Regions from separate parts of the Methylorubrum sp. Q1 genome, predicted to be linked through region 1. Evidence: predicted binding sites of a transcription regulator. Region 1 holds the regulator's gene; the other holds the start of a gene.
The links. The regulator PhoB, encoded in region 1, activates phosphate uptake and scavenging genes when phosphate is short. The targets are predictions, from matches to a motif close to TGTCATNNANCTGTCAT.

Region 1 (14,750 bases):
ACGAGGCGGGCGCGCCCGACATTCTCCTTGGCCTGCCGGATCGCGGCGTATTCGGCACCGCCCTGATAAAGCGGAATGTTGACCCGTCCGACGATCGAGGCGGTGACGCCGTTGTCGCCGGGGAACTGCTGATCGTACCGCTGCTGCACCGCTCCGGTGATCTGCGCCTGCGGATAGAGCGCGCCTTCGTTGACCTTCACCTGCAGCTCCGCCACGTCCACGGCGTGCAGCGAGGCGAGGATCTGCGGGTGCTCCTTCAGGCCGATGAGAATCGCCTGATCGAGCGAGGCCGGCACGTAGCGGTCGAGCGGGCGCCCGGGGGCGAGCTGGCGGGGCTCGACGCCGACGACCTGACGGAAGATGCCGATCGAGGCACGCAGGGCCGCCTCCGCCGCGCTCACCTGGGAGCGGGCGCCGGCGAGGCGTGCTTCGGCCTGGGCGACGTCGGTGCGGGTCACCTCGCCGACATTGAAGCGATCGCGGGTCTGACGGAGCTGCTCTTCGAGCACCTCGACGTTGTTGCGCTGAAGCTCCAGCGTCGCCGTGTCGCTCAGGACGTTCATGTAGGCCTGAGCGGCGTTGAACAGCGTGTTCATCTCGGTCTGGCGCAGGCCTTCCCGCGTGCTGAGCACCGTCGATTCGGCCGCGCGCACCCGGTTGTCGGTCTGAAAGCCGTCGAAGACGTTCTGGTTGATGGTCAGGCCCGCGCCGCCCGGGCGGGTCGTGAGATTGATCGGCCCGCTGGCGCCGATGCCGCCGATCTTACCTTGGAATTGTTGGAGGCCGATATCGGCCGAAAGCGCGGCGTTCGGTCGGTAGCCGGACTGGAAGCGATTCACGTCCTCGTCGGTGGCGCGCAGGTTCGCACGCGCCGCGTTCAGCGCCGGGTTGGCCTGATAGGCGCGGGACAACGCGCTCTCAAGGGTCTCGGCAGCCGCCGGACTTGCGACGGCGAGTGCCGAGACGACGGCGCCAGCCAGCCGAAGCGCGGACCGCGCCGCAGGGTTCCGTTCTTTCACGTCGATCAGCCCTTGCGGTTTCTCGATATGCCGTTCCGCCGCACCGCCGTGTCCGCTCCGGTGCGTCGCCCCGGCAAATGCCCCGGGGGACATCGACCGGACGACCCGCACCGTGAGGGTCGCGGCAGGGGTGCCGCATGCACGCCCATGCGTTGGAACGGCCAGCCCGCCTCGTGCCGGAGAGTAGCCGAGCTTGCGCTGCCGACGACAGGGCTTACCGCACCGCGTCGACGGATTGCCGGCGTGTGCCTCAAAAAAGCGACACCCCAGCGGACTAATCCCGCATGGCCACGTGCAGGCACGGGGGAATGCTTGCGCGCGATTTTCGGCGTTCGCCGTACCCGTCACGGCCGTCAGCATGAGATGGAATGGATCGGGGTTGTCGGCCGGGCGCGACGCGCCCGGATTGTGAGGGTGCCAGGGGGCCTGACAGCTGCCCCGGCGCAGGTTCGTGCCTCTCGCAAAGCGTTTGCTGCGCCGCCGTGTCCGAAGGGGAGACGAGCGGTGGCCGGGGGCGCAATGCGTGCTCTCAGAACGCGAAGCCGGGCTCGGTCGCGAAGCTCTTCAGGGCCGGCAGCGAGGCATCGAAGAGCGGGCGGGACCCGAAGGCGTCGCCCGCCCGCACGAACAGGGTCGCCTTGGCGTTGCGGTGCGGACCGAGCACGCAGACCAAACGCCCGTCGTCGCGCAATTGGTCGAGCAGGGCCTGCGGCCGGACTTCGACCCGTCCCTCGACGAGGATGGCATCGAAAGGCCCGCCCTTGGCCGGAGCGCTCAAGGCGCCCTGGACGAGGTCGACGGCGTCGCCGAGGCGCTCGCGGGCGGCGCCGATGAGATCCGGGTCGGATTCCAGGGCGACGACCTCGGCGCCGAGCTGTCGGAGCATGGCCGCACCGTAGCCGTAGCCGGTGCCGACATCGAGGGCGCGGGTGCCGGGACGGATCTTGAGCGCCTGAATCAGGCGCGCCAGCAGCATCGGGGCCGGCATGGCGCGAACCCCGTCCTCGCCCGCATCGAAGGTCAGCGTCTGGTCGATATAGGCGAAATCTTCGCGACCCGGCGGGACGAAGCGCTCGCGGGGCACAGTGTCGAAGGCATCGAGCACCGCGACGTCGTTCACATCGAAGGTCCGGAGCTGACAATCGACCATGAGGCGCCGCGCCTGAGCATAATCGAGCATGAGCCGTCCATCCCTCGCCGCCGCGCCAGACCGTTTCTCCGCCCGCCCGTCGAGCGGCGCCGGCCCGAGCGGGTCGGGTTGTCGTGGATCGTTCCCGGAATTGCAAGGCTCGCACGAGCGCCTTGCATGGCCAGAAACGAGCAGATTGTCAGGGTTGTCGGAAAGCTTGGAGGCCTCGCCCGGAATCGAACCGGGGTGCAAGGATTTGCAGTCCTCTGCGTAACCACTCCGCCACGAGGCCTCGTCGCGGATGCGCGACACTCCGGACCGAGCGGCCGGTCCGGGGCGAGGCGTCTCTAGCAGAGGCTTGACCCGCTCGGCAACGGTCTTGTCGCTCGATCGACACAATCGCCGCCGCTGCACCGCGACCCGGTGGAAAAAGTGCGGCGTCGGCTCAGAAGGTGCAAAAAGCGGCGATAGGACCCTTGCGTCCGAAACCGCCGAAGGCTAATGACCCGCCACCGCCGCTGAGGCGGCCCGGTGATCCCCGATAGCTCAGTTGGTAGAGCAAGCGACTGTTAATCGCTTTGTCGCAGGTTCGAGTCCTGCTCGGGGAGCCAAGCTCTTCAAGGCAATCAGGAAGCCTGCGGTTTCCGCGCTTCGCATTGCACTGCAATGACCGCGAGAACGACGGCTGCGCAGCGCTGATCGCATGTGAGACGCCTGACGGGCTTTGCTGAATTCCCCCCGCATCGCTGGTGCGCTCGCTCCATTCGCTTGACAGGCGTTATGCGCATCGGCCGCGCGCCGCCTCTACGAGCGGTAGAGCCGCCCGGTCTTCAAAGGCGGCTCTATTTCGCGATGTGCTCGGCCCTATCACGAGGCGAGCAAGTCTCTGCGCGACCGGTGCGTTAGTGCTCTGCGTCAACGGCGGGGGCGAGAATGCGCGGGGTTTGCTGGTGTTGTACGACTCGCCACTCCTCGTGCGACAGTCGGCGGTATGTCGAGGTGCAATGGGCCTCGTAGGTCTCTTCGCCGCGTGACGCCTTCACGGAGTAGGCGATGACGATCAGGCCTTCCTGTGGGCGTGCGATCCGACCATCGTCGAACGCGACGCTCGACCAACGCGGTGTGTCCGCGACTGCTTCGATCGCCTGAGCGCCGCCGAAGACGTAGGGCGGCTGCGGCAATGCCATCAAGCACTCGTCATCGATGAGTTCGCGGTAATGATCCGGGTCACCGGTCCAAAGGCTCTTTTCGAACGACCAAACACGATCATCGTCCACGGGGTCCTCCTCGGGTTCTCGAAGTGCCGGGACAAGACCTGCGCGCCGTGATCGTTCCTGGAAAGCACCCGCCCCGATGGTCGCGTGCGTCCCGCCCTACGGATGGCATGCCTCGGCTCAGAGCCGATGCACCCTCAGGCGCTGGCGACCTCGAACTCCATGCCGCGTCCCGGCCCCTGGTCGGCATAATCCACGAGCGTCAATCCCCGCTCGATCAGTGTCTCTTCGAGGATGTCGCGGTGCTTGCGCACCATCTGCCCGATCGCCAGCGGCGTCAGGCGCGGGCTCGACCGGCGCAGGGCATCCACGCCGACATGGGCCGGCATGCCCTCGTTTTCGGCGATCCGTGCGAGCGCCAAACCCAGGTCGCGAGCCTTCGTCTCTGCGGCCGATTTCGGCTTGAAAGCCATGTGATGCCTCTTCTCTCGATGCTTTCGTCAGGCGGCCTGCAGCGTCTCGGCGAAGTCTTCCGGCACCTCGCCGAACCGGCCGAGAATCGTCGCGCTTTCCAACTCCCCCGTTTCGTCGTCCGCCACGATCTGGATCGCGGCGGTGCCCGGCAGCCGTGTGGCCATCGCCTCGGCCCGCTTCAGCGCACCGTTCACCGTCGGCGACACCTGTTGGTCGCCGGGGCACAGGCGTTTGCGCTTCAGAATGAAGGTCTGCACGAGGTAGGTCGTCCGCATCGTCACCGTCGTTCTCCCGCACCAGGGCCGAATCAGCCGCCATTCACGCATCGGGCAAGCCGGATATCGGCCGCCCGCTTGTTCTATTTTCGTTCTAGCATGAAAGATGGCGCTGCGTGAGCCCGTTTTGCAGCGCCGACACGCTTGGTGGGCGACGGTCTGCGGGGATAACGATCAGCCGCCACCGATACCGGCGATCACTTTGCCCGTGCCGTTTCAGTCCGGGCAGCTCTCGGCTTCGATCTGCCCGCTTCCGTTCCAGCCAGCCGAATGCAGAGCGGGCACGGCGCCAACCTTTGGGTCATGCCGGCTTATTCCGGGCCAAAGTGGTGGCAGCCCGGGCGATCGGGCTCGTCGTGTGGCTAATGCGCTGTTCAGGCGGAACGCCGCGATCGCGCGATCCTGACATGGCCGCGGCGGCGTGACCCGGTCGGCACGCTTCAAACGCCCTCCCGGCACGAATCGATGCGCGATCGTTCCAACTTTACCGGATGGTGCAACGGCATCTTATCGGGCGTGTGGCACGCTTCGATGCTCACGTGAGGACATCGATGTCCAGTCATGCAGGATTTCCGATCGACACCCCTCCGACGCCCGGTGAGGTCGGGTTGATCGCGGTCGATGAACACACCTCGATCGGGTGCTGGGTCCACGACATCTCCGCGCAGGACGTCGAGATCGTCGTTCCGGACGCCTCCCTGGTCCCGGATGTGTTCATGCTGACATCGTCGGCCAAGGAATCCATCAAGGTGTGCCGCACCCTGTGGCGAACCGACGAGATGATCGGCGCACGGCAGCTTTAGGTCGTCGTCCGGACGGTGGCCGTCGGCTTTCGAAAAAATGCGACGGCAATCGTGAATGGGAGCCGTGCCTCCGAAAGCGCATCGGCTGGCTATCCCTCCACCCGATCCAATGATGCGGGGAGTGTCTTCACAATTCGACGAAATGCGTGAGCCGGTCCGCGTTCAACGAACCGCGCGGGCTCTTGCCGGGTTGATCGTGCCGGTAGTGCCGCATGGCCGAGACCAAACAGCCGGACACAGTCGAAGCCCCGGATCGACCCCGCCTGACGCCCCAAGGGCCATAGCAGCGGCCCGACTTCCGGGGAGGACAGTACCGATTCCCAAGGCGGCGCAAAGCAAGGGCAAGGCGACAAAGCGGAAGGCGAGCCGTAATCGCTGAAACGCGTGACGGGCCGGCTTCTCGAAGAGAAGACCGACCCGCCTGTCGCCTGCGTACCGCATTGGGGGCTGGTAGCCCGACGACACTGATTCAAACGAACCCGGCGTCGCAGATCATCCCGAACCGTGAAGATTGGCGTGACGTCGCCGAGATCGCCAACTTGTTGTCAACGTGCATGTTTTTCGCAAAGTGGTGGCTGCGCAGAAAAATTACATCGCCATCATGTGCGCCATCACACGAAGTCTGCTCTCCACGACTTGGGCAGCGGAACGAGTCGTTTCCATCAAATGATGCGTGGGCGCTCGAATATTCCGGCTTTACGTCGATGCGTACGACCGGAGCGTAGGCAATTGTTGTCCCACCACGGTTCCCGACCGAGGCCGCCTATCATCGCCCACCAATTTCCGGCCTGTTCGTCAACGGTAAGTTTTTGTTAACCATCTCGATGCAATCCTCAGCACCATCGCTCTCCCTTGCCGGTTGCGACACGGTTCCTTCAGATTCGGCCTGGTCGATTCATGGTACATCTCGCGACGGACTACCCCAGCGGATTGATCGTCGAAGCCGCCATGCCCGCTCTGAACGGCGAGAGTCGCGATCGGATCGGACAGGGCCTGCGTGACGCCTATGTCGAGCGCTGCGACGCGCAGCCGATCACCGACGCGCAAGTCGAACTGCTGCTGCAACTGCGGCAGAAAGAGCGTGATCGCCGCCGCAGCGCCTGAGGATCGGGTCTTTCGGTCTCAAGCGACCTTGGCTTGAGATCGATTACTGCCAGCGCCGGGCCATCGGCTGCTGGCGCCGGACCTCGGCGGCACGGATCATGGTCAGAACCCGATCGAGATCTTTGAGCAGAGACGACTCGGTCGCGCGCGCCGCGGCGATTTCCCTGTCATCGCTGCCGAAGCGTTGACGCTGCTGCTGCAGGGTCAGCTCGTCCTCAAGGGCCGCCCGCTCCGCATGGAGCGCGAGGTAGGCCGCCTCCTGAGGATCGGCCGGATCGAGGAGGGGCTCTTCCTCGTGGGATGAATGTGGCTCCGTCACGATGACGGTCTCCTCGGACGTTTCAAGTGTAGGCCCGGTACCACTCTGGATCTCGCGAAGATCGCTCTCGTGGCGCGGCTTACAATGCCCCACGAAACGCCCGGGCGCCGATCACCGCCGTATTGGCTGCGATGGTGCCGCGGGCGTTTTCTGAGAGACACTGGCCCACCTACCTGTGCTGCTAACGCTCTCAGGGCCCAAAACGCTCCCAGGGGGCCGCGTGGTCCCCATCGCGGTTCCATCCCCAGCGAAATTCCGTCTTCTCCCAGGGCTTTCCAAGACCTTCACGGGGCCTGTCATGTCACCGTCATGTCGCCGTCATAGAGGCGGCGCGTCGGTGCACTAGATGGCAGCAGCGTCGCAGCGAGACCGGCTCCGGACGGAGCCGGCCCCGACAATGCGCCCGACACCTTACGGAGATGATCGTGAAACCTTTCACTTACGCTCTGGCCGTCGGCCTCGCGGCCGCCCAGCTCGCGACTTCGGCTCTCGCGGCCGACATCACCGGCGCCGGCGCCACCTTCCCCTTCCCCGTCTACTCGAAGTGGGCGGAAGCCTACCGCAAGGAAACCGGCACGGGCCTGAACTACCAGTCCATCGGTTCGGGCGGCGGCATCAAGCAGATCCAGGCCAAGACCGTCGATTTCGGCGCCACCGACGCGCCGCTCAAGCCCGCGCAGCTCGAGAAGGACGGCCTTGTGCAGTTCCCCACCGTGATGGGCGGCGTGGTGCCGGTCATCAACGTTCCGGGCATCGAGGCCGGCAAGATCAAGCTGACCGGCGAGCTTCTGGCCGACATCTACGCCGGCAAGATCCTGAAATGGTCCGACCCGAAGATCGCCAAGCTCAATGACGGCGTGAAGCTGCCCGACGCCAACATCACCCCGGTCTACCGCTCGGACGCGTCCGGCACGACCAACATCTTCACGACCTACCTCTCGTCGGTCTCCGAGCCGTGGAAGAAGGAGTTCGGCGCCGCCACCACCGTGAGCTGGCCGGTCGGCCAGGGCGGCAAGGGCAACGAGGGCGTGACCGCCACCGTCAAGCAGGTCCCGAACTCGATCGGCTACGTCGAGTCGGCCTACGCCAAGCAGAACAAGCTCGCCTACGCGCTGATCGGGAACAAGGCCGGCAAGTATCCGCAGCCGGACGACACGGCGTTCCAGGCCGCCGCCGCCAGCGCCGACTGGAAGTCGACCCCGGGCTTCGGCATCACCCTGACCAACCAGGCCGGCGACGACGCTTGGCCGATCACCGCCGCCACCTTCATCCTCGTCCACAAGGACGCGGCGGATGCGGCCAAGGCCGGCGACGTGCTGAAGTTCTTCGATTGGGCCTACAAGAACGGTGACAAGCTCGCCACCGAACTCGACTACGTCCCGCTCCCCGACGCCGTCGTCGGCCTGATCCACGAGGAGTGGAAGGGCATCAAGGGCAAGGACGGCAAGCCCGTCTTCGGCATGTAAGCGATCCTCTCAGGCCCTCTCCCGAAACCGGGAGGGGGCCTTTCTCCGAGTGTCCGGCTCGCCTCGCGCGCCACGGCGCGCTAAACGCCACCCATTCGAGAGCCCTTCCGCGGATGACCGCTTTGACCCAGTCCATCGCCGTGGCCAGCGAGAGCGGCGTGCCCCGCACCGCCCCGAGCAAGACCAGCGACCGCCTGTTCCAGGGGGCGGCCTACGGTTCGGCTCTGCTCGTGCTGCTGGTTCTCGCCGGCATCCTCGGCTCGATCGTCTACGGGGCTTGGCCGGCTTTCTCGGAGTTCGGCTTCGGCTTCCTCACCTCCAGCGCCTGGAATATCGGCACCGAGCAGTTCGGCGCTTTGCCGGCGGTGATCGGCACCGTCGCCGCCGCGATGCTCGCCCTCGTCATCGGCGTGCCGGTTTCGCTCGGCATCGCGATCTACCTCACGCAGCTCTGCCCCGGCTGGGCGCGCAAGCCCGTCGCCATGACCATCGAGCTGCTCGCATCCGTGCCGAGCATCATCTACGGCATGTGGGGCCTGTTCGTGTTCGCCCCGCTCTTTGCCCGCTTCGTGCAGGTGCCGGTCTCGAACCTCGTCGAGGGGATCCCGATCGTCGGCACCATCCTCTACGCCCGCATCCCCTCGGGCGTCGGCGTGCTCACCGCCGGCATCATCCTCGCGATCATGATCGTGCCGTTCGTGGCCTCGATCACCCGCGACATGCTCGACCAGATCCCGACCGTCCTGCGCGAGAGCGCCTACGGCATTGGCTGCACCACCTGGGAGGTCGTGCGCCACGTCCTCGTGCCCCAGGCCTCGGTCTCCATCATCGGCGCGATCATGCTCGGCCTCGGCCGGGCGCTGGGCGAGACCATGGCGGTCACCTTCGTCATCGGCAACGCCAACCGGCTCTCGGCCTCGATCTTCGATCCGGGTTCGACCATCGCCTCGCGCATCGCCAACGAGTTCAACGAGGCAGACGGGCTCCAGCTCTCCTCGCTGATGGCGCTCGGTTGCCTGCTCTTCATCATCACGTTCATCGTGCTGATCATCGCGCGCCTCCTCGTGCGGCGCGCCAAGGTCGCCTGAACCGATCGAACCGCCGTCAGCCTCGGAAAGTCGAGCCATGGACGCCAGCACTCCCTTCGCGACGGCCGACCACTCCCCGCGGGCGAGCCGGGTGCGCTCCGGCCGCCGGATCGCCGACCGCATCCTGATCCTGGCAAGCACGCTCGCGACGCTGCTCGGCATCGTCGTGCTCGGCTCGATCCTGCTGATGCTCATCGTCGAGGGCGTGAAGGGCTTCACCCCCACCCTGCTCACGGCGCCGACGCCGGGGCCGGGCTCCGAGGGCGGCGGCATCGCCAACGCCATCCTCGGCAGCCTCGTGATGACGTTCATCGGCATCGTCATCGCCACGCCGGTCGGGCTGATGGCCGGCACCTTCCTCGCCGAGTACGGCCGCACCTCGAAGATCGCGGACATCATCCGCTTCCTGAACGACGTCCTGCTCTCGGCGCCCTCGATCCTGATCGGCCTGTTCGTCTACACGCTGATGGTGCGCCCGATGGGCACCTATTCCGGCTGGGCCGGCGCGGTGGCGCTCGCCATCATCGCCACCCCCGTGATCGTGCGCACCACCGAGGACATGCTGCGCCTCGTGCCGGGCCAGATGCGCGAGGCCGGCGCCGCGCTCGGCGCGCCCCGTTCCCTCGTCATCCGCGCGATCACGTGGCGGGCGGCGAGCGCGGGTATCGTCACCGGCATCATCCTGGCGCTCGCCCGCATCGCTGGCGAGACCGCGCCGCTCCTGTTCACGGCGCTCAACAACAACAGCTGGTTCAACGCCAACCTGCTCGGCGGCGTGCCCAACCTTCCGGTGATGATCTACCAGTTCGCGCTGTCGCCCTACCCGAACTGGCAGAGCCTCGCCTGGGCCGGCGCGCTTCTCATCACCGTCACCATCCTGGCCCTGTCGGTGGTGGCCCGCCTCGTGATCAAGGACCAGCGGGCGCGCTGAGGCGGCCCCGGACAGACCTCCTACCAGCGAGACAATTCGATGAGCGCCTCCCCCGCGATCCGCAGCCAGTTCGAAGGCCGAAGCCCGGCCGACGTCAAGGCTCCCGTGCGCATCGCCTGCAAGGACCTCAACTTCTACTATGGCAGCTTCCATGGCCTGAAGGACATCAACCTCAATTTCCGCGACCGGCAGGTGACCGCGCTGATCGGTCCCTCGGGCTGCGGGAAGTCGACGCTGCTGCGCACCTTCAACCGGATCTACAGCCTCTATCCCGAGCAGCGCGCGGAAGGTGAGATCCTCCTCGACGGGCAGAACGTTCTGGACCCGAAGATCGATCTCAACGAGCTGCGCTCGCGCGTCGGCATGGTGTTCCAGAAGCCGACCCCCTTCCCGATGTCGATCTACGACAACGTCGCCTTCGGCCTGCGCCTCTACGAGAAGCTGCCGAAAGCCGAGCTCGACGTGCGCGTTGAGGAATCCCTGCGCAAGGCCGCGTTGTGGGACGAGGTGAAGGACAAGCTCAAGCAGTCCGGCACCGGCCTGTCCGGCGGCCAGCAGCAGCGCCTGTGCATCGCCCGCACCGTGGCACAGCGCCCCGAGGTGATCCTGTTCGACGAGCCGACCTCGGCCCTCGACCCGATCTCCACCGGCCGCATCGAGGAGCTGATCGAGCAGTTGCGGACCGAGTTCACGATCGTCATCGTGACCCACAACATGCAGCAGGCCGCGCGCATCTCGCAGTTCACGGCGTTCATGTATCTCGGCGAGCTGATCGAGTTCGACGCGACCACGAAGATTTTCATGAATCCGTCCAAGCGGCAGACCCAGGACTATATCACCGGCCGCTTCGGCTGAGATCGGCTGCGACTGCACCACAGCCGCAGCCCCCCTGTGCCCTCGTTGAGATGCATCCTCTTCGGCCGGACCCGTGTCCATCGCAGCTTGAGAGCGCTCTCGTCCGACCGCCTGATCGGGAAATTCGCGACATGGCCGACCATATCGTCTCGTCCTACGACACCGACCTTGAGAACCTGCGCCGCACGATCGCCGAGATGGGCGGCGTGGCCGAGAAGATGATGACGGATGCCACCGACGCGCTGGTGCGGCGGGATACCACCCTCGCCCAGGCGGTGATCGTCGCCGACAAGCGCCTCGACCTGCTGCAGCGGGAGATCGAGGAGCGTTCGGTTCTCCTCATCGCCCGGCGTCAGCCGCTGGCCATCGACCTGCGCGAGACGATCTCCGGCATCCGTGTCTCGGGCGACCTGGAACGGATCGGCGATCTCGCCAAGAACATCGCCAAGCGCGTCGTGGCGATCAGCGATCAGGCCCAGCCGCAGAAGATCGTGCTCGGCGTCCAGCACATGAGCGACCTCGTTCAGGAACAGCTCAAGGACGTGCTCGATGCCTATGCGAGCCGCGACGTGACCGCCGCCCGCGAGGTTTGGGAGCGGGACAGCGCCATCGACGCGCTCTACAATTCACTGTTCCGGGAACTCCTCACCTACATGATGGAGGATCCGCGCAACATCTCGTTCTGTACGCATCTGCTGTTCTGCGCCAAGAATGTCGAGCGGATCGGCGATCACACCACCAACGTTGCCGAAACCATCGAATACCTCGTCACCGGCGAGCCGCCGACGGCTGAGCGGCCCAAGAACGACGCTTCGAACTACGCGACGATTACGCCGGGCGCCTAGCGTATCGTCCCGAAAGGTGGTTGCCGGCTTTCGCAAAAAAGATGATGCGAAAACAAGAGCCTCGAGCATCGTCCGGGATCAGGTATCCAGGACGATGTTCGAGGGTTTCCGGGCAGGCGCGGCGATCAAGAGACGTTTCCCGCCCCTCGTTCGAGGGCCGGGCGTGACGGATGGAAAGACGGGCGATGACGAGTGCGCACATCCTGATCGTCGAGGACGAGGAATCGCTGACGACCCTGCTGCGCTACAATCTCGAAGCGGAGGGGTTTCAAGTCGATGTCGCGGTTCGGGGCGACGAGGCCGACCTTCGCCTGCACGAGACGACGCCCGACCTCGTCCTCCTCGACTGGATGGTGCCGGGACTCTCGGGGATCGAGCTGTGCCGGCGCATCCGGGCCCGCCGTGAGACCGAACGCTTGCCGGTCATCATGCTGACCGCCCGGGGCGAGGAGACCGACCGCGTGCGCGGCCTCTCGACCGGCGCCGACGACTACGTCGTCAAGCCGTTCTCCGTGCCGGAACTGCTCGCCCGCGTCCGTGCGCTCCTGCGCCGCGCCAAGCCCACCCACGTCTCCGACATGCTCGTGGCCGGAGACATCGAGCTCGACCGCGTCAGCCATCGCATCCGCCGGCAGGGCCGCGAGATCCATCTCGGACCGACCGAATTCAAGCTGCTCGAATACCTGATGCAGAGCCCCGGCCGGGTCTTCTCGCGGGAGCAGTTGCTCGACGGTGTGTGGGGCCACGACGTCTACATCGACGAGCGCACGGTCGATGTTCATGTCGGCCGCCTGCGCAAGGCGATCAACCGCCCGCGCCAGAGCGACCCGATCCGCACCGTGCGCGGCTCCGGCTACTCGTTCGACGAGATGTTCGCCGGAGCGGAGTGAAACGGTTTCCGTCCCATGACCGGGTGAGCTCTATCGCCCAGCGTGCGGCGTTTGAGGAGGGCACCCCTCGCGCCAGCGCGGTGGGATCCCGCCGAAGTCCAAATCCGCCATCCCGAAGGGATCAACCGGATTTGGTATGAGGCGCGGTTTTGCGGGTCGGGCAACGCCCGTCACCGCTCGGCAAACGCCCGTCATCGCGGGCGTGCCCGGACGTGCTCCTCGACGTTTCTAGCGGAAGCCGGCGACGCGGCGGTCGCGCTTGCGCTCGGCGGCCGGCTGATAGGCGATCTGCGCGTGCTGGGTGCAGTACGGGAGGCCCGTGATCGCGCGGCCGCCGCAGAAACGGAAGTCCGGAGAGGTCGGGTCGCCCATCGGCCAGCGGCACATCGACTCGCGCAGGTCCATGATGGTGACCCGCTCGGAAACCGCGAGGGCCACCGGCTCCGGAGCAGGCTTCGACGGCAGCGGGAAGTCCGGTACGGGCCTGTGCGCCACGATCGCGGGCGGTTCCGGCAGCGTCGGCTCCTCGACGACCAAGACCTCCATCTCGACCTCGGCGGCCAATCCCTCCCGGCGACGTCCCTGCGACGCCGCCCCCATCGATTTGACGCGACCGGAGAGGCCGAGGCGATGCACCTTGCCGATGACCGCGTTGCGCGAGACGCCACCGATCTGGAGGGCGATCTGGCTGGCGCTCAGGCCGTCGTCCCACAGGCGACGAAGCAGCTCCACGCGCTCATCCGTCCAGCTCGGGACCGCTTCCGTCATTGTCCCCTCCACGTCGAAACATCCTTGAGCGCGAGACCGGGCGACAGCGCGGCGCTGCAGCCGCGCATGGCGACAACAGGCATGGCCAGGGCCCGCGATCCGGCCCTGCACATGTCGGTTAACAGACGCCAAAGATGCCGTTGGCGACGCTGTGGAGACTACAGGACAGCTCGACCGCGGAGCAAGGGTCCGCGCGTCTCACGGTCCGGTTTCCCCCGGCAATCAGACCGTGAGACGCCTGAACCGATCGGACCTGATGGTCCCACGAGCGAATCCTTCGGCACCCGTTAACGCGTTGCGTAAACTTGGTCTTTTTCGCGCATGCGGATGGGGCGAGGGCTGCCTTGCCGGGCTGCCGGGCGGTTGCGCGGACGGACGAGATGTTCGCTGTCGCGTCGGGAGCGCGATCGAAAAAGATTGTCCGGACGGACGGGATGACTATGTGACGGACGTCATCCGCCGGCCTGCCGCCGGTGGACAACCGACCGTCAGCGGATTTTGGGAGATCGCATGCGACTGCGCCTCGCGCCGGCCCTTTTCCTCCTTGCCGCGATGCCGGGAAGCGCGATGGCCGCGGGGCCCGCTGCGCCGGTTCCGAGCGAGGCCGCCATCCGGCTTGCCAACCACCGCGCGGTCTACGATCTGTCGCTGGCGCGCTCGGAGGGGACGCGAGCCGTCGAGGGCGTTCGCGGGCGCATCGTCATCGATTTCTCGGGCGACGCCTGCCGCGGCTACACCATGCAGACGCGTCAGGTGACGATGCTCGATTCCGGCGAGTCCGGCGACCGCACCTCGGATCTGCGCAGCACCACCTTCGAGAACGGCGACGGCAAGAGCTTCCGCTTCCGCACCACGACCATCCTCAACAATGCGCCCTCCCCGGCCGTCGACGGGACGGCGGAGGCGGCCGATGCGCTCAAGGTGAAGCTCAAGGAGCCCAAGCGCGACCAGTTCCAGGCCGAGGGTCCGGTCCTGTTTCCGATCCACCACATGATCCGCCTGATCGAGGCGGCCAAGGCGGGTGAGACGACGGTCTCGGCCAAGGTGTTCGACGGCTCGGATGACGGGCGCAAGGTCTACGACACGCTGGCCATCATCGGCCGCCCGAATGCCGCGCCCGCCGCCGACACCGAGCGCGACAAGCCGCTGCGCGAGGGCGTTCACGGCACCCTGCGCCGGTGGCCGGTCACGCTGAGCTACTTCACCGCCGGCGTGGGTGAGCGCACGCCGATCTACACCCTTACCTTCGACCTCTACGAGGACGGCGTCAGCGGGCGGCTGCACCTCGATTACGGGGATTTCGCCATCGACGGGAATCTGACGCGGCTCGACCTCGCCAAAGCCGACCCGAAGGCCGAGGCCGGCTGCAAGAAGTAGCCGCCGCGCTTCAGGTGCGCCGCCGCTCCGGCTCGCCGGTGAAGACGAGGCCGCGCTGGATCGCGGCATTGCCGAACTTTTCCCGCAACCGGTCGAGCGCCGCCTCGCGGCGGGCGACGCGCTCGATGCCCTGATCGGCGAGATCGCCGCGGTCGGCGTGGATCGCGCCGCAGAGATCGCCGCCGCCGATGCC
Region 2 (14,750 bases), on a different contig from region 1:
CCCGGTGATCGGCGAGGCCCTGGCTTTGCTGCGGGCTCGGGCCGGGTGCCGGCTTGCGCGGATGTCGGGCTCCGGTGCCACCGTGTTCGCGATTTTTTCCGACGACGGGGCGGCGGAAGCGGCGGCCGGAGCGATCCGCGCGGCGCGGCCGGATTGGTGGGTCGAGCCGACGCGGCTCGCCTGATCCGTCGGCTACGGGCGCTCAGTGCGCCCGGGCGATGCAGAAATCGACCACCTGCAGCAGGGCGGCCTTCATCGGTCCCTGCGGGAACGGCTCCAGCGCCGCGCGGGCCTGATCGCCGTAGTGGCGCGCCCGCGCGATCGTGTCGTCCAGGGCGCGATGGTGGCTCAGGATGCCGAGGGCCTGCTGGAGATCGCCCTCCGCCCGATCCTCGCGTTCGAGGGTGCGGCGCCAGAAGGCACGCTCCTCGTCCGATCCGCGGCGGAGCGCCAGCACGATCGGCAGGGTGATCTTGCCCTCGCGGAAATCGTCGCCGACATTCTTGCCGAGGGCCGCGCTGGTGCCGCCGTAATCGAGCACATCGTCGATGAGCTGGAACGCGATGCCAAGGTTCATGCCGTAGGCGCGGCAGGCCGCCTGCTCGGATTCCGGCCGTCCGGCAAGCACCGGGCCGACTTCGCAGGCCGCCGCGAACAGCTCCGCGGTCTTGCCGCGGATCACGGCGAGATACGCGTCCTCGCTCGTCTCGATGTTCTTGGCGGCGGTGAGCTGCATCACCTCGCCCTCGGCGATGACGGTCGCCGCCGCCGACAGGATGTCGAGAGCGCGCAGGCTCCCGACCTCGACCATCATGCGGAAGGCTTGGCCGAGCAGGAAGTCGCCGACGAGCACGCTCGCCTCGTTGCCCCACTTGATGCGGGCGGCGACGCGCCCGCGGCGCATGTCGCTCTCGTCCACCACATCGTCGTGCAGGAGGGTCGCGGTGTGCATGAACTCGACCGCGGCGGCGAGCTTCACCGCGCCGTCACCGCTGCCGTAGCGGCACAGGTCGGCGCAGGCGAGCGTCAGGATCGGGCGCAGGCGCTTGCCGCCGGACGCGATCAGGTGGTTGGCGACCTCGGGGATCATCGCCACATCGGAGCCGGTGCGCGACAGGATGGTCGCGTTCACCCGCTCCATCCCGGCCGCGACGAGGCTCACGAGATCGGTGAGGCTGGCCTCCGGATCGGAGCGGCCTTCATCGAGGGTAACGACGACGCCCAAAGCGCGATGCCTCCGGAAAAACTCTCGACCGGCATCCTGCCGGAACCCCTGCCCCGCGGCTGCCCCTGTCGCACGGGGCCGGCGGCAGGGCAACACGCGGTCGTGCCGCACGGCTGCACGGCTGCGCCAGGGCGTGGACAATGTTACGAGCCGGGAGGCCGCGCGATCCCCCCGCGGGGTTTCGGCAAAGGATGACGATGCCGTGAAGGAACTGATCCGCAGCAACGACATCGTCCTGATCGGCTTCGCGCGTTCGCTTTTGGAAGAGGCGGGCGTCCCGCTCTTCGTCGCCGACGAGCATATGAGCGCGCTGGAAGGATCGATCGGCATGTTCGGCCGGCGCCTGCTGGTGCCCGACGACCATGCGCCGCAGGCCCGCCGCATCCTGATCGATGCCGGCTTGTCCGCCGAACTGCGCGACGCGCCCTGAGTGAGCCACTCGTGAGCGCCGAGCCGGATGCCTTCCTCGGCGGTCGCCTGAGGCTGCGCCAGCCGCCCCGCGGCGCCCACCGCGCCGGCACGGACGCGGTGCTGCTCGCCCGCCTTCTGGCTCCCGCGCCGGGCGCCACGCTCTACGACCTCGGCGCGGCGACCGGCGCGGTCGGGCTGGCAGCAGCATTTCTCTCCGAGGCGGGCCGCGTGGTGCTGGTCGAGCGAGATCCCGAACTCGTCGCCCTCGCCCGGCAAAATGCCTCGGCGAACGGGCTCGACGCGCGTGTCGCGGTGATCGAGGCGGATATCCTCGCGCCGGGGGCGCAGCGCCGGGCGGCGGGCCTGGAGCCGGACAGCGCCGACATCGTGCTGACCAACCCACCCTTCTTCGAGGAGGGCGCACACCGCCCCTCCCCCGTCCCGCAAAAAGCCTCGGCACACAGCTTCGTGGCTGGCGGACTCGATCTGTGGCTGAGAACCTGCGCCGACCTGCTGCGCCCCGGCGGACGGCTCGGCCTGATTCACCGGGCGGATGCCCTGCCCGCCTGCCTCGACGCCCTGCGCGGGCGCTTCGGCGATTGCGCCGTCCGCCCAATTCATGGGCGGGCCGATCGACCGGCGATCCGCGTGCTGATCGCGGCGGTGAAGGGCAGCCGCGCCCCGTTTCGCCTGCTGCCGCCCCTGGTGCTTCAGGACGAGGCCGGGCGCTTCACGCCGGAAGCCGAGGCGCTGCATCGAGGTGACCCCTGGCCGGCGCCGTGAGGCCGGATCGCGGCCGAAGCGGGCGCCCGCCGCAATGGATCGGCCGGCGGCGTCCTGCTAACGGAGAACGAACCTGCCCCATGGAGCCGTATCCGACCCCATTGCATCGGGTCGGTGTCTCCGGCCCCTTGTTTTGACGTGCATTCTTTCGATGAGCCGGTGACCCCTTCGTCGGAATGCGTTTTAGGAAGCTGCGCACCTGCGCGTTCTGAAAAATAAGGCCGCCATGCCGCTGACCATCCCGACCTGGATGCGCCGCCTCCTGCCCCGCCGCTTCCGTGAGACCCCGGCGCGGGTCGCCGTGGTGCGCCTGAGCGGGGCGATCGGTGCCGTCTCGCCGATCCGGCCGGGCCTTTCCATCGGCACGGTGGCGCCGAGCCTGGAGCGTGCCTTCACCATGCCGGGCCTGTCGGCGGTGGCGCTCGTCATCAACTCTCCCGGCGGATCGCCGGTGCAGTCACACCTGATCTACCGGCGCATCCGGGCGCTGGCGGCGGAGAAGGAGATCAAGGTCTTCGCCTTTGTGGAGGATGCCGCGGCCTCCGGCGGCTACATGATCGCCTGCGCCGCCGACGAGATCGTCGCCGATCCCGCCTCGCTCGTCGGCTCCATCGGCGTGGTCTCGGCCGGTTTCGGTTTCGACCGGATGATCGAGCGCATCGGCATCGAGCGCCGCGTCCACACCCAGGGCGAGGCCAAGGCGATGCTCGACCCGTTCCGCCCGGAAAACCCGCAGGACATCGCCCGGCTGAAGGAGATCCAGGCCGACGTGCAGGCCCTGTTCTCCGGCCTCGTACGCGAGCGCCGGCCGATGCTCGACGCCAGCCGCGATCTGTTCACCGGTGCTGTCTGGACCGGGCGGCAGGCGCTCGATCTCGGCCTCGTCGATGCGCTCGGCGACCTGCGCGGCACCCTGCGCGCCCGCTACGGCGAGAAGGTCGATCTGCGGCTCGTGGCCGAGAATCGCGGTTCCTGGCTCGCCCGCCTGCTCCGCCGCGCCGGTCCGGGCCAGACGGCCGCCGGACTCCCCGATGCGCTGATCGCGGCGGTGGAGGAGCGGGCCGCCTGGGCGCGATTGGGACTATAGCAATCTAGGAATTTCTTACACTTCGTGCATATAGTTTCATGCAGGTCTTCAGAAGCGATCGACAGTATGCATTGATAATTTCATTGAATTATTGCGACGACGTGTCCGAAAGGACGTCGGGTAGGAATAAATCAGTGCCCGCATCACCTGTTGACCGGATTGCCGAATGGATGAGCGTTGGGTCTAGGCGGCCCATTTTTAAATTTATCTATGTGATCGGGATCATTTTGTCGCCAATCTGGGTTTCACTTTTTGTATACTTTCTTATCAATTATGGTTTCATCAATGATATCCAATTTTATTTAGTTTACACACCAGTATTTATTGGGACGGTCGGGTGTCTGATTCTGCCAATCAAATCCGTGGTCGTAAGGATATTGATTGCTGTCGCCTACGCGCCAACATCGCTAGTTTTAGTTATTGCTTTTCACCTTACTGTTGGATGTGTGCTTATTGGGTTTTGCGTATAGAAAATTAGAAAGTTCCTGCGCGAGCCTGAACGGCTTGCATACGTTATGCACCAAGCGGACGACTTTCATAAATTCATCGACAGAATCGCACTTGCCGGCTTGAGCGAGTTTCTGTACCGATCGGTCTGCAGTTGACCGATAGGTACAGAGAGGTCCCGCCATGTCGCGCCCCCCGCTTCCGCCCTTCACCGACGAGACCGCTGCGCAGAAGGCGCGCATGGCGGAGGACGCCTGGAACAGCCGCGACCCGGAGCGCGTCGCCCTCGCCTACACGACCGATAGCGTCTGGCGGAACCGCGCGGAGTTCGTGAAGGGGCGCGAGGAAATCGCCGCGTTCCTGCGCCGCAAGTGGGCGCGTGAGTTGGAGTACCGGTTGATCAAGGAAGTCTGGGCGCATCAGGGCAACCGGATCGCCGTGCGCTTCGCCTATGAGTGGCGCGACGACAGCGGCCAGTGGTTCCGTTCCTATGGCAACGAGAACTGGGAGTTCGACGAGGCGGGCCTGATGCGTCGCCGGATCGCCTCCATCAACGATCTGCCGATCACGGAAGCTGACCGGAAGTATCACTGGCCGCTCGGCCGCCGCCCCGACGACCACCCGTCCTTGAGCGATCTGGGGCTGTAGGGCGTGGCCCGTACCGTCGCCGAACGGTCCGACGTGCTGCCGCTGCTCGCGGAGGTCTTTCGCGAGCACGGCTACGAGGGCGCGAGCCTGTCGCTGATCTCGAAGGCGACGGGTCTCGGCAAGGGCAGCCTCTACCACTTCTTTCCCGGCGGGAAGGAGGAGATGGCAGGCGCCGTGCTCGCCGAGATCGACGGCTGGTTCGAGGCCAACGTCTTCCGCCTCCTGCGGGAGGCGGAAGACCCCGCGGCGGCCGTGGCGGCGATGTTTGCGACGGTCGCCGACTATTTCCGCTCCGGCCGCCGGGTCTGCCTCGTCGGGGCCCTGAGCCTGAGCGATGCCCGCGACCGTTTCGCGGGTCGTCTCAGAGACTACTTCGCCCGTTGGGTCGAAGCCCTTGCCGAGGCGCTGGAACGAGCGGGACATTCCTCGGCGTCGGCCGGCATGCTCGCCGAAGAGGCCGTCGGCGGCATCCAGGGGGCGGTGGTGCTGGCCCGCGCCCTCGACCGGCCGGACGTGTTCGAGCGGATCCTGGCGGGATTGCGGGCGCGATGCCTCGCCCACCCCTGAGCCGTTTTCAGCTCAGCGCGCGCAGCCGGCCGGGGCGGCATAGCCGGAATAGACCACCCGGACCTTGCGGGCGCAGGTCTCGGCGGCGGGCATGGTGGCAACCGGCGCGATCTCGACGGGCGTGACCGCCACCGTCTTCTCGACGATGCCGCTGCCATCCTGCGTGGCGAAAGCGTTCGAGGCGCCCATCATGAGCGATGTGGTGGCGAGCGAGGCCGCGACGAGGGCGGCGAAAACAGTCAAACCCGTGCGCATGATCTGTCCGAAAGTGTTAACCGCTCACCGCGAGGGCGGGAGCGTTGCTGTTCATTTGGGGGCTTAACTTGGCAGAAACCTTTGCCGTTCCCGCGATGCGACCGCGATCTGCAAAATGATGTGCCTGGGCGCACCGGGGCATCGCCGCCGGCCCCGTTCGGCCTTTGGCCTCGTAAATGCTGGCCGGCGCCCCATATGAAGGAGACCCTCCGCGCAATCCCGTGCTTTGGGCGTTTTGCGGAGACCGATATGGCTTATTCTTCGGATAAGGGGGGCGCACGCCCCGTGTCAGCGACCGACTTCAACGACCGCGTGAAGCAGTTGCTGGCGGACAAGCCGGCGATCCAGGCGGTGCCGAAGGACCGGACGGCCAAGCGGAACTTCACCCGCTCCGCCCCCCGGGCCTAAACGGATGACGGGGGCGGAGTCGGCAGCAGCTTGCTTGACACCCCGCCCCCCGCTCTTAAACGGTCCGGCAACTTCCCTCCTGTCGGACCTTCCATGCCGAGCGACGCCGACCTTTCGCCCACACGCTCGTTCCAGGGCCTGATCCTCACCCTGCAGCGCTTCTGGGCGGCCAAGGGTTGCGTGATCCTCCAGCCCTACGACATGGAGGTCGGCGCCGGCACCTTCCACCCGGCCACGACCCTGCGGGCCCTCGGCCCGAAGCCCTGGAAGGCGGCCTATGTGCAGCCCTCCCGGCGGCCGAAGGACGGGCGCTACGGCGAGAACCCGAACCGGCTGCAGCACTACTACCAGTTTCAGGTGATCCTGAAGCCGAACCCGCCGAACCTTCAAGAGCTCTACCTTGCCTCGCTGGAGGCGATCGGCGTCGATCTCAAGCTCCACGACATCCGCTTCGTCGAGGACGATTGGGAGAGCCCGACGCTCGGCGCCTGGGGGCTGGGCTGGGAATGCTGGTGCGACGGGATGGAGGTGAGTCAGTTCACCTACTTCCAGCAGGTCGCAGGCTTCGAATGCGCGCCGGTCGCCGGCGAGCTGACCTACGGCCTGGAACGCCTCGCGATGTACGTGCAGGGCGTCGAGAACGTCTACGATCTCAATTTCAACGGCGGCGAGGGTGACGAGAAGGTCACCTACGGCGACGTCTTCCTCCAGGCCGAGCAGGAATATTCGCGGCACAACTTCGAGGCCGCGGACACGGCGATGCTGTTCCGCCACTTCGCCGACGCGGAGAAGGCCTGCCGCCTCTACCTCGAAGCCGGCGCCCCCGAGAGCGAGGGCGCGCACCACCGCATCGTGCAGCCGGCCTACGACCAGTGCATCAAGGCGAGCCACGTCTTCAACCTGCTCGACGCCCGCGGCGTGATCTCGGTCACCGAGCGTCAGAGCTACATTCTGCGTGTGCGCGAACTGGCCAAGGCCTGCGGCGCCGCATGGCTGAAGACCGAGGCCGGCGGCCATTCCGGTGACCGGGCGGCGGCCTGAACGATGCAGCGCCGCGCCGTCCTGGCCCTAGCCCTTGGGCTTCTCGCCGGTCCCGCCTTCGCGCAATCCGCGACCGACCCGGTGGACACCGTGCGGGCCTTCTATGCGGCGGACGACATCAACGCGGTGCGCTTCTACGCCAAATCCCTGCGCGCGCTCTACGAGCGCGACCAGCGCGAGGCCAAGGGCGAGGTCGGGCGGCTCGGTTTCGCCTTTCACGTCAACGGCCAGGACCCGGAACCGGGTTTTGCCAAGTCGCTGGCGCTCGCCCCGCTTTCGAACGAAGGCGACCGGGCCGAGGTGCGGGCGACCTTCCGCAACGGCGGGCCGCAGGAACTGCGCTACAACCTCGTGCGCGAGGCCGGCGCGTGGAGGATCGCCAACGTTCGCTCGCTGAAGGGCGAGACCTGGGATCTCGTCGCCATCCTGTCGGCGCCGCTGCCATAGAGCATCGTCCCGAAAGGTGGTTTCCGGCTTTCGGAAAAAAGACGATGCTTGAGCGCGCCGCCGCGCACCGAACCCTCCCGTCATCGCAGCGACATCGGACGGGCGTAGGCGCGCCGCCTCACGAAGGTGGATGAGACGCGCCCGATGTCCGACACGCCCGACGCTCCGACCCTCGATGCGGTGATCGCGCAGCGCTTCTCCCGGCGCGACCTGATGCGCGGCTCGCTGGCCGCCGCACTCGCCGCGGGAATGGCGCCGCAGGCTGTCGCTGCCCCCGCCGATGCCTCTGCCTTCGACTTCCCCGAACTCACCGTCGGCGTCGATGAGCACCTGCACGTGGCCGAGGGCTACGAGGCCAGGCCCCTGCTGCGCTGGGGCGACCCGCTGTTTCCCGATGCGCCGGCCTTCGATCCGCGCAAGCAGAGCGCGCGGGGTCAGGAGCGTCAATTCGGCTACAACAACGACTTCGTCGGCTTCATCCCGCTCGACGCGGCGGGCCAGCGTGGCCTGCTCGTGGTCAATCACGAATATACCAATGCCGAGCTGATGTTTCCCGGCCTCGGGGCTGCCGACCGCAAGGGCGTGATCGCCGCCCTGAGCCCGGAACAGGTTGCGGTCGAAATGGCCGCCCATGGCGGCTCGGTGGTCGAGATCGTCTGCGAGGCGGAAGGCTGGCGCCCGGTGATCGGCTCACCTTACACGCGGCGCATCACGGCGGAGACGCCGATCGCCTTGACCGGTCCGGCGGCGGGTCATCCCCGCCTCATGACCGAGGCCGACCCGAGCGGCCGGCGCGTGCTCGGCATGATCAACAACTGCTCCGGCGGTGTCACGCCCTGGGGCACGTGGCTCTCGGGCGAGGAGAACATCAACTACTACTTCTCCGGAGCTCTCCCCGCCGGACATGCGGAGGCCGGCAATGCGAAGGCGATCGGCCTGGGCAGCCCGCAATATGCCTGGAGCCGCTTCCATCCGCGCTTCGATCTCGCGCAGGCGCCCAACGAGCCGAACCGGTTCGGCTGGGTGGTCGAGATCAATCCGTTCGATCCGGCCTCGACCCCGAAGAAGCGCACGGCGCTCGGCCGGTTCAAGCATGAGGGTGCGGCGGGTGCGCGTTCGCTCGACGGGCGCTACGTCGTCTATCTCGGCGACGACGAGCGCTTTCAGCACGTCTACCGCTTCGTCAGCGAGGGCCGGGTGCAGACCGAGCGCGCGGACAATGCCGACCTTCTCGATTCCGGCACGCTCAGCGTGGCCCGGTTCGAGCCCGACGGCACCGGTCGCTGGCTGGCGCTGGTGCACGGTGCGAACGGGCTCGATGCGGGCAACGGTTTCGCCAGCCAGGCCGACGTGCTGATCGAGACCCGACGCGCTGCCAAGAGGCTCGGCGCCACGCCGATGGACCGGCCCGAGGATATCGAGGCGAACCCGCGCACCGGCCGCGTCTACGTGATGCTGACCAACAACGGGAAGCGCACCGCCGATCAAGAGGAGCCCGCCAACCCGCGCGGCCCCAACGCCTTCGGCCACGTCATCGAGATCGTCCCCGACGGCACCGACCACGCGGCCGAGACCTTCCGCTGGGAGGTGCTGGTGCGCTGCGGCGACCCGGCCAAGCCCGAGGTGAAGGCGAGCTTTTCCGCGCTCACCACGCAGAACGGGTGGTTCGGCATGCCCGACAACTGCACCGTCGACGGGCGCGGCCGCCTCTGGATCGCCACCGACGGCAACAACCGCCGCGCCACCGGCCGGGCCGACGGCATCTGGGCGGTGGAAACGGAAGGCCCGCGCCGGGGCACTGCGCGCCACTTCCTGCGGGTGCCGGTGGGCGCCGAGATGTGCGGCCCCTGCTTCACCCCCGACGACGCGACCTTCTTCGTCGCCGTCCAGCATCCCGGCGAGCCCGACGAGGAGGGCGCCCTCGGCTCCTACGAAAAGCCCTCGACCCGCTGGCCGGATTTTTCGCCCGATCTGCCGCCGCGACCGTCCGTCGTGGCGGTGCGGCGGAGGGGGGGCGGACGGATCGGGTGACGGGACCGTCATCGCGAGGCGACGCCGAATCGATCCGGAGAAACCGCGTCCCTGGGCTGCTTCGCGGACGCGCGCGATGACGATGGGGCGGCGGTGACAGATGGGGCCCATCTCCCGTCTCGACGCGGCCCGAGCGGGCGGCTATTCCCGCGCGCATGCCTGACCTTCTGCTCGAACTCCGCTCCGAAGAGATCCCCGCGCGCATGCAGCGGCGTGCGGCCGAGGATCTGAAGAAGCTCGTCACCGACGCGCTGGTCGAGCGCGGTTTCCTCTACGAGGGCGCCAAGGCCTTCGCGACGCCGCGGCGGCTGGCGCTGCACGTCGCCGGGCTGCCCGCCCGCGGCGAGGCCGTGCGCGAGGAGCGGCGCGGCCCCCGCGTCGGCGCGCCGGAGGCGGCCGTGCAGGGCTTCCTGAAGAGCGCGGGGCTCGCGAGCCTCGATCAGGCCACCACGGTGACCGATCCGAAGAAGGGCGAGTTCTACCTCGCGGTGATCGAGCGGCCCGGCCGCGAGACGCTGGACGTGCTGGCCGAGATCCTGCCGGGTATCATCAAGAGCTTCCCCTGGCCGAAATCGATGCGCTGGGGCGCGGCCTCGGCCCAGCCCGGCTCCCTGCGCTGGGTACGCCCGCTGCAATCGATCGTCGCCACCTTCGGCCCCGAGACCGAGACGCCGGAGGTCGTGCCGTTCTCGGTCGACGGCATCACCGCGGGCATGGTCACGAGCGGCCACCGCTTCCTCGCGCCCGCGCCGTTCGAGGTGCGCCGCTTCGACGACTACGTCCAGGCGCTGGAGCGCGCCGACGTGATCCTCGACGCCGACCGGCGCAAGGACATCATCCTGCACGACGCCAGGGATCTCGCCTTCGCCCGCGGCCTCGACCTCGTGGAGGACGAGGGCCTGCTGGAGGAGGTGGCCGGGCTGGTGGAGCGGCCGGTGGTGCTGATGGGCTCGTTCGAGGAGCGCTTCCTGGAGATCCCGGCCGAGGCGATCCGGGCGACGATCCGCGCCAACCAGAAGTGCTTCGTGCTGCGCAAGTCCGGCTCGGACGAACTGGCGCCGGCCTTCGTGCTGGTCTCGAACCTGATCGCATCCGATGGCGGCGCGGCGATCACCGCCGGCAACGAGCGCGTGGTGCGGGCCCGGCTCTCGGACGCACGCTTCTTCTGGGAGACCGACAAGGCGACGAAGCTGGAGGACCGCCTCCCGAAGCTCGATTCGATCGTCTTCCACGAGAAGCTCGGTACGCAAGGCGAGCGCGTCGCCCGCATCGCCGCGCTGGCAAAGGAAATCGCACCGCTGGTGGGGGCCGATCCGGCGCTTGCCGAGCGCGCGGCCCGGCTCGCCAAGGCCGATCTCGTCACCGAGATGGTTGGCGAATTTCCGGAATTGCAGGGACTGATGGGCCGCAAATACGCGGCGCTGCAGGGCGAGCATCCGAGCGTCGCCGCGGCCATCGAGGAGCACTACAAGCCGGTGGGCCCGAGCGATCGCGTGCCGACCGACCCGGTCTCCATCGCCGTGGCGCTCGCCGACAAGCTCGATACGCTGGTGGGTTTTTGGGCGATCGACGAGAAGCCGACGGGCAGCAAGGATCCGTATGCGCTGCGGCGGGCGGCCCTCGGCGTGATCCGCGCCGTGATCGAGCGGTCGCTGCGTCTGTCGCTGGCATCCCTTCTGGCGGGTCGCTTCGCAACCGAGGGGTCCGCCCGCACCGCGGACCTCCTCGCCTTCTTCGCCGACCGCCTCAAAGTCTACCTCCGCGACCAGGGCGCCCGCCACGACCTGATCGACGCGGTGTTCGCCCTGCCCGGCCAGGACGACCTCCTGCTCGTCGTCCGCCGTGTCGAGGCGTTGGGCGCGTTCCTCAGCACGGATGACGGGAAGAACCTGCTCGCTGGCTTCAAGCGCGCGGCCAACATCCTGCGCATCGAGGAGAAGAAGGACGGCCGCGCCTACGACGAGGCTCCCGATGCGGCGCTGGCCGCCTCCGGCGAGCCGGAGGAGCGGGCGCTCGGCGAGGCGCTGGCGGCGGCCCGCCACGAGGCCTCCGCCGCGGTGGCGGCCGAGGATTTCGCCGGGGCGATGCGGGCGCTGTCGCGGCTGCGGGCGCCGGTGGACGCCTTCTTCGAAAAGGTCACCGTCAACGCCGACGACCCGGCCCTGCGCCAGAACCGGCTTCTGCTTCTCAACGCGCTGCGCGCGGCCACCCGCGAGGTGGCCGACTTCTCGCGCATCGAGGGCTGACGGGACGGATCGGTCGGGTCGGCGCTCCGGCCCGGCCTCTCGGGGCTCGGCGGGGCGATCCGGGCTTCGCACCGGTGTTCGTGCGTGAGCGTTACATTTCCGCCGCAAGTCGTGAGGCAATCTAGGAACGAAGCCTCAAGATCTTGAACTGTGGCTCAACGGCAATCGTCGCTTGTCTTGAAATATGCTTCAGATCCGGGTCCGTTCCACCCGGAGCGCTTTCCGTCGAAGTGGTTGCCAGTTCGGCCAAGGAAGGCGCATCACAACGAGGGTCCGGAGGCGCCGGCCTGATGGAATCGGGTCGACATCTCTCATGTCGGTCGATGCCCGGTTTCGATCCTCTCGCCTTGATCGACGCGTGTTACGCGGCGGCCGTCGAACCCGAGACGTGGTCTGACGCGCTCGACGGGATCGCCGATGCGGTCGGGGCCCGCGGTGCGGTGATCGTCTCGCACGATCCCGCGCGCACGGCGCAGACGCTGGCCTCCGAGCGGATCGCCGACGTGAATCTCGATTACGGCGTCGGCGGCTGGTGGCAGCACGACACGCGCATCCGCCTCGGCCGGGAGCGCGGCATCATGCGGCCGGGCACGGTCACGGTCGATGAGATGTACCTCACGGCGGAGGAGAAGCGCGCCGACCCGTTCTTCCAGCACTTCATCGACCGGCACCGCCTCGGCAACCTCTGCGCCTATGTCGGGGCCGATCCGATGGACCGCCACACCCTGTCGTTCAGCGCCCCGCGCGATGTGCGCAAGGGGCCGTTCGAGGGCGCCGAGATCGAGCGGCTGGGCCTCGTCGGCCCGCACGTCATCCGTGCCTTCCGGCTGACGGCGCTCGTCGGCGAGATGCGGCGCGAGGCGGAGGGGCTGACCTCCGCCCTGGAGCGGATGCGGGCCGGCATCGTCGTCCTCGATGCTCGCGGCCGGGTCCGTCTCGTCAGCCCCGTGGCGGAAAGGTTGGCGGCGGGCTATCTCGCCCTGCGCACCGGTGCCGAGCCGGAGGCCGCAGAGCCCGCCGACGGCGCGCGTTTCGACAGGTTCCTGGCGGATGCTCTGCCGGTGCGGATAGGGCCGCGGCAGGATACGATCCTCCTGCGCCGCCGGGGCGGCGGGCGCCCGCTCTATGTCGAGGCGCTCCCCTTGCGCGGGGCCGATCCGTTTCCGGTGGCCGGCGCCGGGCTCGGCGGCGGCGTGGTCCTGCTCCTGCGCGACCTGCTCGCGCCGAGCACGCGCCCGATCGAGCCATTGCTGGAACAGCTCGGCCTCACCCGGGCCGAGGCGCGGGTCGCGGCGCTGGTCGGCCGGGGCGCGCCGCCGCGGGAGGTGGCCGAGCAACTCGCCGTCGGCGAGAGCACGGTCCGCAGCCAGCTCAAGGCGGTCTACGGCAAGCTGGCGATCCGTCGGCAGAGCGAGCTGGCGGTCTTCATCACCCGTCTCGACAGCCTCTGACGATCGAGTTCCCTATTCCGGCTCGTCCCGGCGCTGGCGCAGTTCGGGGGCGGGCTGCTCCGGTTCGGCGATCGGCGTGCCCTGGCTCTCCGAGCGGCTCGAATCCACGAACAGCCGCGCCTCGCCCTCGCGCACGCCGAGGCTGCGCAGGGCGTAGGTCATCATGCCGAGCGCCAGTTCCCGCTCGGCCATGAGAACGAGGCCGACGCCGTCCTCCTCCAGCCGGCGGCGCTCGCTGTCGCTATGAGTCCGCACCACGCTGTCGATGCCCGGATTGGTCGCCCGTGCCTTGGTGAGCAGCCGCCGCGCCTGATGCGGGTCGGGCGTCGCGACGACGACGAGACGGGCGGAGCCGATATCGGCGGCCTCCAGGATTCCGGGCGCAGTGGCGTCCCCGAACACCGCCGGCACGCCCTGGGCGCGCAAGTCCTCGACCCGGCGCCGGTCACGCTCCACCACCACAAAGGGCAGGTTCCAATCCTGCAACGCCTTGCCGATGGCGCCGCCGACACGGCCGTAGCCGATGATCACCGCGTGGCCGCTCATGCCGGGCGCGGCCGCGTTCACCGGCAGTGGACCGGCGGCGCGGCGTTCCAGGCGGCGGCGCAGCTCCGGCCGCTCGCCGAGCCAGCGCGACACCCGGGCGGCGAGGGCGAAGAACAGCGGGTTGAGGGTGATCGACAGCAGCGCGCCGCCGAGGATCAGGTCGCGCCCCTCCTCCGGCAGCAGCTTCAGGGAGATGCCGAGACCGGCCAGGATGAACGAGAACTCGCCGATCTGCGCGAGGCTCGCGGCGATGGTGAGCGCGGTGCCGACGGGATGGCCGAAGGCGAGCACGATGGCGATGGCCGCGAGCGACTTGCCGAACACGATGACACCGACGACGCCGAGGATCGCGAGCGGCTCGCGCAGGACGATCCCCGGATCGAACAGCATGCCGACCGAGACGAAGAACAGCACCGCGAAAGCGTCCTGCAACGGCAGGGAATCGGCCGCTGCCTGATGGCTGAGATCGGATTCGGCGAGCACCATCCCGGCGAAGAAGGCGCCGAGCGCGAACGACACCCCGAACAGCTCGGAGGAGGCGTAGGCGATGCCGACGGCGCTCGCCAGCACCGCCAGGGTGAACAGCTCCCGCGAGCCGGTGCGGGCGGCCAGCCCGAGCAGGTAGGGAATGAGGCGCCGCCCGCCGACCAGCATCACGGCGATGAACACGCCGACCTTGGCGAGCGTCAGCCCGAGCGTCACCCACAGGCCGTGCTCCGGCGGGCCGTGATGGCCGGCGGCCTGCATCGCCTCGCCGCCGAGTGAAGGCGCCAGCGCCGGCAGCAGCACCAGGGCCACCACCATGGCGAGATCCTCGACGATCAGCCAGCCGACGGCGATGCGGCCCTTGTCCGAATCGAGAAGCCCCTGCCCTTCGAGCGCCCGCAGCAGCACGACGGTGCTCGCCACCGAGAGCGCCAGTCCGAAGACGAGGCCCGCCCCGGGCCCCCAGCCGAAGCCCCAGGCGAGACCCGCCCCCATGGCCGTCGCCACCGTGATCTGCACGATCGCGCCGGGTAGAGCGATGGTGCGGACCGCGAGTAGGTCACCGATGGAGAAGTGAAGCCCGACGCCGAACATCAGCAGGATGACGCCGAGTTCGGCGAGCTGGCTCGCCAGCGCCGGATTCCCGACGAAACCTGGGGTGAACGGGCCGA

Region 2: the regulator PhoB is predicted to act here: its motif matches at 7,398-7,414, upstream of E4V01_RS07290 (PhoX family phosphatase).

The regions. Positions count from the first base shown of each region.
Region 1 is NZ_SRHQ01000009.1:5,187-19,936, forward strand. Features, by position in the region: gene E4V01_RS10360 (TolC family outer membrane protein) at 1-1,112, opposite strand, end outside; gene E4V01_RS10365 (protein-L-isoaspartate O-methyltransferase) at 1,549-2,199, opposite strand; tRNA gene E4V01_RS10370 (tRNA-Cys) at 2,367-2,440, opposite strand; tRNA gene E4V01_RS10375 (tRNA-Asn) at 2,684-2,759, shown strand; gene E4V01_RS10380 (DUF4440 domain-containing protein) at 3,051-3,425, opposite strand; gene E4V01_RS10385 (hypothetical protein) at 3,560-3,835, opposite strand; gene E4V01_RS10390 (hypothetical protein) at 3,863-4,117, opposite strand; gene E4V01_RS10395 (PilZ domain-containing protein) at 4,720-4,914, shown strand; gene E4V01_RS10400 (hypothetical protein) at 5,812-6,018, shown strand; gene E4V01_RS10405 (hypothetical protein) at 6,062-6,337, opposite strand; gene pstS (phosphate ABC transporter substrate-binding protein PstS) at 6,763-7,803, shown strand; gene pstC (phosphate ABC transporter permease subunit PstC) at 7,917-8,891, shown strand; gene pstA (phosphate ABC transporter permease PstA) at 8,929-9,822, shown strand; gene pstB (phosphate ABC transporter ATP-binding protein PstB) at 9,862-10,677, shown strand; gene phoU (phosphate signaling complex protein PhoU) at 10,809-11,522, shown strand; gene phoB (phosphate regulon transcriptional regulator PhoB) at 11,708-12,412, shown strand; gene E4V01_RS10440 (GcrA family cell cycle regulator) at 12,641-13,180, opposite strand; gene E4V01_RS10445 (cell envelope integrity EipB family protein) at 13,691-14,557, shown strand; gene E4V01_RS10450 (DNA polymerase IV) at 14,568-14,750, opposite strand, start outside.
Region 2 is NZ_SRHQ01000005.1:180,004-194,753, forward strand. Features, by position in the region: gene E4V01_RS07240 (4-(cytidine 5'-diphospho)-2-C-methyl-D-erythritol kinase) at 1-184, shown strand, start outside; gene E4V01_RS07245 (polyprenyl synthetase family protein) at 203-1,225, opposite strand; gene E4V01_RS07250 (DUF2007 domain-containing protein) at 1,428-1,655, shown strand; gene E4V01_RS07255 (tRNA1(Val) (adenine(37)-N6)-methyltransferase) at 1,667-2,419, shown strand; gene E4V01_RS07260 (S49 family peptidase) at 2,646-3,506, shown strand; gene E4V01_RS07265 (nuclear transport factor 2 family protein) at 4,137-4,601, shown strand; gene E4V01_RS07270 (TetR/AcrR family transcriptional regulator) at 4,605-5,168, shown strand; gene E4V01_RS07275 (hypothetical protein) at 5,181-5,423, opposite strand; gene E4V01_RS26540 (hypothetical protein) at 5,709-5,831, shown strand; gene E4V01_RS07280 (glycine--tRNA ligase subunit alpha) at 5,925-6,872, shown strand; gene E4V01_RS07285 (DUF3828 domain-containing protein) at 6,876-7,319, shown strand; gene E4V01_RS07290 (PhoX family phosphatase) at 7,464-9,350, shown strand; gene glyS (glycine--tRNA ligase subunit beta) at 9,506-11,596, shown strand; gene E4V01_RS07300 (helix-turn-helix transcriptional regulator) at 11,944-13,047, shown strand; gene ybaL (YbaL family putative K(+) efflux transporter) at 13,060-14,750, opposite strand, start outside.